3 regions of the Bacillus lumedeiriae genome follow, and region 3 is predicted to be linked to each of the others. Evidence: riboswitches for the same ligand, from Rfam matches in the RefSeq annotation. Region 3 holds a riboswitch; each other region holds the start of a gene.
The links. Region 3 has a riboswitch for cyclic di-GMP ahead of QYG89_RS09890 (anti-repressor SinI family protein). Riboswitches for the same ligand answer to the same signal wherever they lie in the genome.
Positions count from the first base shown of each region.

Region 1: another riboswitch for cyclic di-GMP. It lies ahead of QYG89_RS14960 (sensor domain-containing protein); the one in region 3 lies ahead of QYG89_RS09890 (anti-repressor SinI family protein).
Region 2: another riboswitch for cyclic di-GMP. It lies ahead of QYG89_RS15855 (Ig-like domain-containing protein); the one in region 3 lies ahead of QYG89_RS09890 (anti-repressor SinI family protein).

Region 1 covers NZ_JAUIYO010000017.1:42,854-46,134, reverse strand. Annotated here, with positions in the region: gene QYG89_RS14960 (sensor domain-containing protein) at 1-1,551, opposite strand, end outside; cyclic di-GMP riboswitch class II at 1,594-1,677, opposite strand; gene QYG89_RS14955 (MogA/MoaB family molybdenum cofactor biosynthesis protein) at 1,785-2,306, opposite strand; gene moaA (GTP 3',8-cyclase MoaA) at 2,330-3,281, opposite strand, start outside.
Region 2 covers NZ_JAUIYO010000021.1:24,385-27,665, forward strand. Annotated here, with positions in the region: gene QYG89_RS15845 (S-layer homology domain-containing protein) at 1-536, shown strand, start outside; gene QYG89_RS15850 (hypothetical protein) at 610-780, shown strand; gene QYG89_RS15855 (Ig-like domain-containing protein) at 922-2,046, opposite strand; cyclic di-GMP riboswitch class I at 2,075-2,197, opposite strand; partial or broken gene QYG89_RS15860 (PDC sensor domain-containing protein) at 2,686-3,281, shown strand, end outside.
Region 3 covers NZ_JAUIYO010000006.1:60,442-63,722, forward strand. Annotated here, with positions in the region: gene QYG89_RS09875 (HPP family protein) at 1-142, shown strand, start outside; gene QYG89_RS09880 (DUF4240 domain-containing protein) at 575-1,051, opposite strand; gene QYG89_RS09885 (hypothetical protein) at 1,257-1,763, shown strand; gene QYG89_RS09890 (anti-repressor SinI family protein) at 1,929-2,060, opposite strand; cyclic di-GMP riboswitch class I at 2,090-2,174, opposite strand; partial or broken gene QYG89_RS09895 (IS5/IS1182 family transposase) at 2,421-2,657, opposite strand; gene QYG89_RS09900 (methyl-accepting chemotaxis protein) at 2,962-3,281, opposite strand, start outside.

The DNA.
Region 1 (3,281 bases), on a different contig from region 3:
TTCAGCCAGCGGAATAAATTGATTAGGAGGGATTTTCCCTAGTTCCGGATGATTCCAGCGAACCAGCGCTTCCATTCCAATTAACTCATCTTTGGAAATATCCATTTTCGGCTGATAGTCAATATGAAAATGTTCAAGATGAATCGCTTTTCTCAACTCATTTTCTAAAAGAATACGTTCCAACGACTTCTCTTCCATACTAGCCTCAAACACCGCATATCCATTTCGTCCCCGCTCCTTCACCGCGTAAAGGGCAGTATCGGCTTTATTTAATAGTTCATCCGCTCCTTTTCCGTGATCAGGAAACCGCGCAATTCCGATGCTGCAAGTAAGGGTATATATCTGACCAGCAAGCTCAATCGGTTCTTGAAAATGCGCCTGGATTCTATGAGCAATCCGCTCAATTTCTTCTGTACTTGCTGCATCCGTCAACAAAACCGTAAACTCGTCTCCGCCTAATCGGGCCACTACATCAGTGGAACGAAGAGCCCGCTGAATGCGCTGGGCTGCTTCTGTTAGAATAAAATCGCCGCTCTCATGTCCCCATGAATCATTCACGTGCTTAAACCGGTCTAAATCGATAAACATAACAGCTAGCCGAGAAGAAGAACGTTTTGCCTGATCGACTTCCTTTTGTAAACGATTCATAAATAACCGGCGATTCGGCAGATCAGTCAATGTATCGTGGTAAGCTAAATGGTAAATGAGCCGTTCGGATTTTTTCCGCTCCGTCACATCCCGCATGACGAGCACGAGTTTTTTCACTTTGCCTTCTTCATCCCAAACTGGATTGATTCTCGTTTCCATGTCTTTATATTTATTTTTACTCGTTCGGATACGAAATTCTACGCGGGCAGACGTTCTCCTCTTAGCGGACAACAGCTCGATTTCATTCCGCAAAGAGGATTGATCTTCTTCATGCACCCAATGAAACAATTGACTGGACTGTAATTCAGAAAGATGATGGCCCAGCCATGCTGCATGGGAAGGTGAAACGTATCGGAAACTTCCTTCCGGGTCAATGACCGAGATCAAATCAGATGAATTCTCTGTAATTAAACGGTACTTTTCCTCGCTCCTTCTTATTTCTTCTTCCATTCGTTTACGAGAACTAATATCATTGCGGATCGAAACATACTGATAGGGCTTCCCCTTTTTATTTAAAAAAGGAACAATCGTTGTATCTACCCAGTAAGTGGAACCATCTTTTGCTTTATTTCTAATTTCACCTCTCCAAATTTCCCCGGAGCCGATCGCCGTCCACATTTGTTTGAAAAATCCTTTCGGATGATGATTAGAGTTTAAAATCCGATGATCCTGCCCGATTAACTCTTCCCGTTCGTATTTGGAAATTTTGCAAAACTGATCATTTACGTGAAGAATCTTCCCTTGCCGATCCGTGATCGCAACAATAGAAGATTGATCTAGTGCATATGTGACATCTGTTAACTCTTTCAATACACTTTCAAATGATTCATTTCCCTTCATTAACCGATCTTGCGAATACGAATGCATAGGCAATTTAGACGTCTCAGATTCTTTACTTATCATGTTGCTCCTCCTACCCCTATGTTCAATAAAAAAACCGACCCTAAAAAGCAGAGTCGGTTGCACTAGTTGCTCCAAGCCATTCAAGTGCCCACATACGAATGACTGTTCATCGCTTCCATCATACAATTTTTTATATAGACATGTAATATGTAACTTACAAACCATTATATTCCTACACAATCCATCATAGTTCGATAGACCTAATAAGTCAATCTAAAAATGTGGCAGAGCTTCTAACTTTCCTTGTGTAATTCGGCAACAATGTGACCAATTTCTCGAAGCACTAATTTTTCCATTGCTAACGTGACGGCTCCAGTAGAACCTGGAAGCGAGAACAGCACCGTTTTGTCAGCTACCCCGGCCACTGCTCGGGACATCATCGCTGCGGAACCGATGTCTTCTGTGTAACTAAGATAGCGAAAAAGTTCGCCAAATCCAGTCAGTTCTTTATCAAACAAAGGAGTGACTGCTTCAATCGTCACGTCACGTCTGGCAATCCCCGTTCCGCCGTTGATAATGACAGCATCAATGTCCCGGTCTTGAATTCCTTGTAAAACGATTTGCTGAATCTTTTCTTTTTCATCGGGAACAACGTGATAACGTGCAACGGAATGGCCGGCCGCTGTTAAACATTCTTTAATTTTCCTTCCGCTTTTATCTGTTTCTTCTGTTCTCGTATCACTGACTGTCAACACCTGGCAGGCGACATGCCTCGCTGCCTGCTTTTTATGAGCATGCACTTGCCTCTCACTCATGGACACCATTCCCTTCCTTGTAACTAACCACCAATATAAGACATTTCAATTTTTGGCCGTTTTTTCGCTGTTTCTTCTGTCCGTTCATCAGAATAACGATCCGTCCGGCGCTGCCAGATGGATGCAATGTACTCTTTCACTTCTTCTACTAAAGCGGAAGAACGAAGCACTGGCTTTAAATCGTGGCCTTTCGTCGCAAACAAACACGTGTATAGCTTGCCGTCAGCAGACACTCTTGCCCGGGTACATGTTGAGCAAAATGACTCAGTCACGGATGAAATGACGCCGAACTCACCACTGCCATCCGCGTATATATATCGGTCCGCTACTTCACCATAATATGCTTTATCAACCGGCTTCACAGGAAATTGACGATCGATCCGTTCAACGATTTCTTGTTTGGACACAACAGAGGAAAGCTGCCAGCCATTTGTACTTCCGACATCCATAAATTCAATAAAGCGGAGCGGTATGCCTTCATTTTTAAAGTAGGCGGCCATCGGCAAAATCTGTTCGTCATTTACACCTTTTTTAACGACCATATTTATTTTAATGTCAAGGCCCGCCGACTTCGCCGCTTCGATTCCTTTTAGCACAGTTTTCACGCTGACAGAGCGTCCGTTCATCCTCTTAAAGATGTCGTCATCAAGTGCATCCATGCTAATATTCACTCGCTGCAAGCCGGCATCTTTCAGCTCTTTCGCATATTTCGGAAGCAGCACGCCATTTGTCGTTAGAGCAATGTCTTTGATCATTGTTTTCGTGTATAAATCATGAATCAATTCGGGCAGATCTTTCCGCAGCAGCGGCTCGCCGCCGGTCAATCGGACTTTCTCTACGCCGAGTTCTGTTACCGCCTGAACCACTCGAATGATCTCTGAAAAGGATAAATAGTGCTCTTTCGGTAAAAACGGATAATCTGGGCCAAAAATCTCAGCCGGCATACAATAAGAGCAGCGGAAATTACACTGATCC
Region 2 (3,281 bases), on a different contig from region 3:
ACGGCTTAACATCGGGAGTAGGCAACAATAAATATAATCCGGACGGCCTTGTAACACGCGGCCAAATGGCGATTTTTATGCTGAATATTGATAATTTCATTGGCCCTGATCAAGACCCTGAACCGGAATACAAACCTATTTATTCGATTGATCCAAACTTCGCTGTGAACAGCACCGAATATGAAATTTGGAAGATCGTGAATCAAGAGCGGGCTAAACATGGGGCTGCTCCGCTTAAACTTGCTGTTGATGTCAGCTTTGTCGCCCGTACAAAATCAAAAGATATGCACGACAACGAGTACTTTAACCACACATCACCGATATTCGGAAGCCCATATCAAATGATGAACAGCTTTGGCCTGACCTACACATGGGCTGGAGAAAATATTGCCGCTAATCAATGGGATGCTGAACACGTCATGGAATCATGGATGAACAGCCCCGGGCACCGAAGCAACATTCTAAATCCATCGTATACTGAAATCGGCATCGGCGCCTATAACCGCTACTATACACAGATGTTTCTTACGAGGTAAGTGAGTCCATTGGAAAGCACACCTATTTTTGCAGTGCCTTTTCATCAATAAAAGCGGAAAGAGGGGATACCAGATGGTCAAGCTAAGAAGAAAAGAAAAAAGACGGATAAATAATGAACGTTATTCTATCGGTGATTTTTTTCTCGACCTTCTTCTTTGGGTTCCAGAACTGCTGCTTCTGCCTATTCGATTATTGTTTTTAGGAATCCGACTGATTGTTCGATGGATCGTGGATTTTTTTTAATCAAACGAACGACGAAAATGATTGCACACATTTTTTTCTTTCATTTGCGGCCGGATGATCTGCCTTTCTAGTCTCCCCCTGTCCATTTCCAGAAAAAGAAGAGCGATTCACCTACTTGCGTGATCGCTCTTCTTCCTTATTTTATTTCACTGTAAAATTCATTTTCACTGAATTTTTCAAGTTTGTGCCCGCTGTATCTGAGATTTTTTTGCCGATGTAAAGTGTATACGTTTTACCTGCTTCGTATGGCTGCAGCGGTGAAACGGTGATTGTTTTCGTGGCATCTGAATAGCTGAACGTTGTTTCTACAAGGTTACGCTGTTCATCTAGAACGACAATATCAAGCTCCGACAGTGTGGCGGCATCTAGCTTTTTACTAAATTTGATTCGCCATTCTTTCGTAACTGGTGCATTTTTGACAGGTGTTCTTTCTTCAACGGTCTCATCTTTGTCAATTTCTTCTTTTACTTTATCCTGAATTTGGGTAATTGCTGCCAGTACAGCATCAATGTCCTTATGAAGGGCAGCGATGCGATCATAGCGCTCCTTCAAAGCAGCTTTGTCCGCTCCTCTGGAAGACAAGGAATCCAGCTGCTTTGTGACAGCATTCAATCGGTTATGAAGGGCCTTGAACTTCCCCATGTAGCCCGGGTGCTCTTTTACTTCATTTTCGACTTCATCCTCGTCATCGTCTGCATCTTGATCATCATCTTCTGCTTCCGCTTCTTCTTGATCCCCTGTGTCTGTCAGCTCATTGTCTTCTATTTCTTCAGTCGGTTGTACAGTTTCATTTGTTATTATTTCTTCTGAGCTGGCTTTCGCTTTATTTTCGACAGTTTCACTCACAGGTTGTTCATCCGTTTGAGGCTGCTCTTCTGTTTTTTCACCATCAGTCGTGCTTTCATCTGCTGGCTTTTCTTCTGTCTGCTCTTCAGCGTCCTGTTTATCTTCCGTTTCTGCCCCATCTTCTACTTGATCATCGTCGTTATCTTCAATGTCAGTTAGTTTTGTTTGATACTTGATTAATACTTTTTCAATTTTATCTAACTGTTTGTCAATCGATTGCAGCTGCTTCATCTGACCGTGCTGCTGTTTGTCTTGATGTTTGTCCTGGTGTTTGTTTTGATCCTTTTTGTTTTCCTGCTCTTTCACTTTTGTGCTGTGTGCCGTGTGTGCATCGTCCTTTGGTGATGCGTAGGCAGGACCTGATAACATCATTCCTGCTGCGAGAACCGCGGCGGCCACTGGTGTCATTTTTTTGTACATTCCCTTTTCCTCCTCTTTTTCTTCGGGCAATGGCAGCTGGCTGGCATAGAGTAACACGATCGGGCTGGTTGAAAACAACTATCAATCCCCGGTCTCCTTAGCCCCTATAGCTTTGTGACATCAAATTTCTTTGATTGTACGTTGTCTATATCGGTGAATTCTTAAAAAATTTATAGATTGAAAGTGAAAAATAGGTAGATGGAATTACTTTAATGTCGAAAGGAGCATCGCAAATTTAATTAAGAGAGAGTAATCTCTTTATTTTTCCTTCCCAAGAAATTTACGAAATAAAAACAAAAACTTTTGGACTATCATATATACACAAAACAAGGTCCATAGTATGATAGACGTGTTAAAAATTTTCGCAATTTTGGTTATTTATGGAGGGGTATGATGGGTAGAAGCCAATCAAAAAGAGGCCTAAAGATGGGACATAAGCTGATGATTGCTATGACGGCTTGTTCGCTTCTGATCGTAGCGATCATGGGCACAGTAAGTGTCACGAAAAGCAAGGAGCTTTTAGAAAAATATGCGTTTGAACATGCCAAGCTTTCTGTTGATAATCATTCGAAAAGCTTAAATGTAACGATTGAAAAAATCCAATCATCCGTCGATGGTTTAGCTGTCACAACACTTGCTATGCTGGATGATGTGGAAGCACTTAAAACCGATCCAGCTTATGTCGCATCCTTCCAAGAAAAAGTGCGGCCGATTGCGGATCAGTTTTCTAAACAGACAGAAGGGGCGATGGCTTTTTACATTCGCTTTAACCCTACATACACTGCGCCGACTTCAGGTCTGTTCCACGCGGATACGAACAATGACGGCACAATTGAACAATTAGTTCCGACGGATTTCAGCCAATATGACCCGTCTGATATCGAACACGTTGGCTGGTACTACGTTCCAATGAAGGCGAAAGAGGGCACGTGGCTCGACCCTTACAACAATGAAAATATCAATGTTAAAATGATTAGCTATGTTGTTCCATTGTTTAAAGATGGGGAAGAAATCGGTGTGGTTGGGATGGATATTCGTTTTGATCTTTTTTCCGACGCCGTGGCCAACATGAAAACATCTCCTCATAGTTACGGTGCACTGCTTAATGCAAATCAGCAATTTTTGATTCATCCTACATACACACAGCAAGAAACTTTAGAAAAAGTGAATCATGGACTTTCTGAGCAATTGAAAGGACAAGGTTCTGGTGTGGCCGCTGTAAATGCGGGCAAACA
Region 3 (3,281 bases):
TCCAATCATTGTTATACTCGGTTCTTGTTCTTGGGAATATTTGTTTACACCAGTTTTAACAGGAACTTTAGTTATCGTACTGGTCGCTTTATTAGTTAATAACTTACGAAGCGATAGAAATTATCCTGTGTTTTGGTTTTAAAAGAATGAGAAATGAGACATTTATTGAAAAATCAGCTGGAGAACCGTCTTTTTCAATTTTTCATAGGCCATCACATTGTCTTCTTGAGGAAGAAGAAACATAAAAAGGAAAACCGATCTTACTGCTCTGTTTGTTGTAGTTATAAAGTAAAAAAGAAGCTTTCGAGCTTCTTTTTTACGATCTGCTCAACGATATTGTTGATAGACACAGTTCAAGAAGAAAAAATCAACCAGAAAGATGAAACAAAGAAGTGCCTCTGACGGGATTCGAACCGGCGCTCTTCCCTGCTAGAGCTACAGAGGCAATTGTTATCTATCATTATATGGAAGGTATAGAGATAAATGCTGGAAGGTTGTTTAATTCATCCTTCATTTAACAAACCTATAAGGAACGCCAATAATTGAGCGGATAGCTCCAGAACTTAATAGAAAATTAACTTTTCCATTTCTCCTCATTGCTAAATGTTTCATAGTCATACTTCGGAACATAATCAAACTCTTCGTCATTTTTCCGCTCATATGATTCGTTAGCAACATATAATAAAGATTCGAACTCCAAATCTTTAGGCATCTCCTCCGGATGTTTCAACACCTCATAATAAAAGTCCCTTCCATTTGCTACAACTACACATCTTGCATATAAGAAGGTATCTACAGAGAAAAACTCTTCCTCATCCACATAAGCATACTCACCAATATTTTTTGCATATTCAATACCATCTAAATTGTAAAGAAATTTTGAAAGAATATCCTCGAAAGCAAATATTTCTTCATCGGACTTTTGGGATAAATAGCCGATAGCTTCCTCTAATACATCTTCATCATCACCTTCACACTCCCAATCAAACATAGCAATGATTTTCCAAAACTCGTTCTCGTCCATTTTTATATCTTGGAGTGTATTAGACATATACGTTCCCTCCTGTTTGATCATTTAGTTAAACTCCTGAAAGAACTACCAATTTACTTCTATCCATTACCCCGCTTGTCTTTTTCAAAGAAAAGAAAACCCTATTGGACACAAGGGAATAGTTCACACCTCCATAAAAAAGGTATAGCATACATACAAATGGAATACCAATTATACAATATATTGTAAGTTAGGAGGAGATGACATGAAAAAAAAGAAGTGGGCAGCAAAGAAGGATAACAAAGGCAATAGTACACTTGTGTTAGGTGAGGTGCCAAAGCTGCTTCCAGAAACAACATTTATATCTCTTACAAGAGGAGAAGGACTGAATTTATTTCAGCTTTTTGTCAACCAGATGTTAACATTAATGGTCATGAATCAAATGAAAAAATCACCAGGGCTCATTTACGCGGAACTACACGGGGAACTAAAGAAAGGGAAAGGGAATGGACAAACTATGACTGTTTGGGATGGGAAAACGATGCCGAAGTTTCGAAACAATGGATCCCACGGATTTGCGATGAAGTTTTTCGGATGGGTCATCCACAGAAAAAATACAAAAACGTATTACTTAACGTTTCCTGCAGATGGTAAAATACCATCCACTATAGAAGCTGCTAATATATTGAAAGAATACGGAAAATTTTACAACGGGGGCAAACTCGCTAGAAAAGCAACACCTCCAAAGAAAGAAGAAATCATCATCCCTTGATCTATCATGATAAATGTATTGCTCTTTATTTTTGGTATTTTTTATTTAGTTAGGTTAATCAAAAAATACTAGTAAAGCGCTTAACCAATTGCTAGGCAAGCTTCTAATGTTGGCCGCATCCGCCACAAGCTGTGACAAAAGATAAAAGGTGAAACAAAAAAGACCTTAGTCAGGTCTTAAAGATTGGCTTAAGAATTCTCTAATTTCATCTACAGTTATACCTAGATCTCGAGCATGAAGTATCAATTCTACCCACTCTTTATCTAACCCATTTTTATCAATTAAAGAACTAAACATGTGTAACCCCCTAAAATATTTAAATTATTTTAGGTAGCTCAGCCATCATAGTAATAGAACCTTAGACCTGAAGCTTTGTGTCCCAATCTTTCGAGAGGTTTACCTTTATCTTTTTAAAACTTTCAATATCATACAAATATTACCATTATTTACTTATATAGTTAATGGGTCCTATTAGGTGTTTTCTTTCAAAGTAAACAATTTTCTTTGAATTTAGTAATGCAAAAGATACACAGTACGCAAATACCATGCAAGAAAATTATTTCCCCCCTTTCCCTTCCTACACAAGTGTGATACTTTCGCAATTTCCCTTTATGTTGGAATAGGCCCAAGAAAAAAGCCATCAACTTTGATGGCTTCAGTTTGTCGACAAGAGGGGTTCAGAAATGTATATTGAATGAATGTCAGTTTAATTAAAATAACGGGACCAATGCTTGGGCGGCCCACTTCCGAGTACAACTCTTCCACCAAGTCATAAATAAAAGAGAAATCAATCGCTGCCTCCATTTTACTAACCAGGTGATTCTCCAGTACAAGCTGATCTAGAACGATCATTTCTAGTTGGTCTCGCTGGATTAGATTGTGTTTCGAAAGCATCTTCATCCCCTCAAGCATTTTATCTATTTATTTTAAAACAGGTAATCATTATACGGCTGCCCTAGCTTTGTAAACCCTGTTGATTGGAATGGAAGGCGCGAAGACTCCTGCGGGATCAGCGGGACAGGTGAGACCCCGCAGGCGCTTTTGCGACGAGGCCGCCCCGCGGAAAGCGAAGCAGCCTGGAATGGAAATCAACAGCCCCCATCCACAAGCAAAATAAAAAGAATGCAGTTCAACTTCAATTTTCATTGAGTTTGCCTACAGTCTGAAGCCATCAACTCTGATGGCTTCCTTCTCCCAGTTAAAGCTTAAACTTCCCTACTAATCCATTCATTTTCTCCGCTAATATAGCCAGCTGTTTTGAACTATCCGCTACTTCTTCCATCGTTGCGCTAGATTGTTGTGCAGAAGCAGCCGTTTGTTCTACGCCTGCTGCAGTTTCTTCGGCAATCGATGCTATTTCTTCAACAAACCCATGCATTTCCTGGGTATTAGCCGCAATATCAGATAAGTTCTCAGATGCCACTTTAATGCTATTCACCATTTCTGTTACTGCAGAACTGATTTTATTGAACGTTTCACCAGTCGTTTTAATTTGAAGAGCTCCTTGTTCTACTTCTA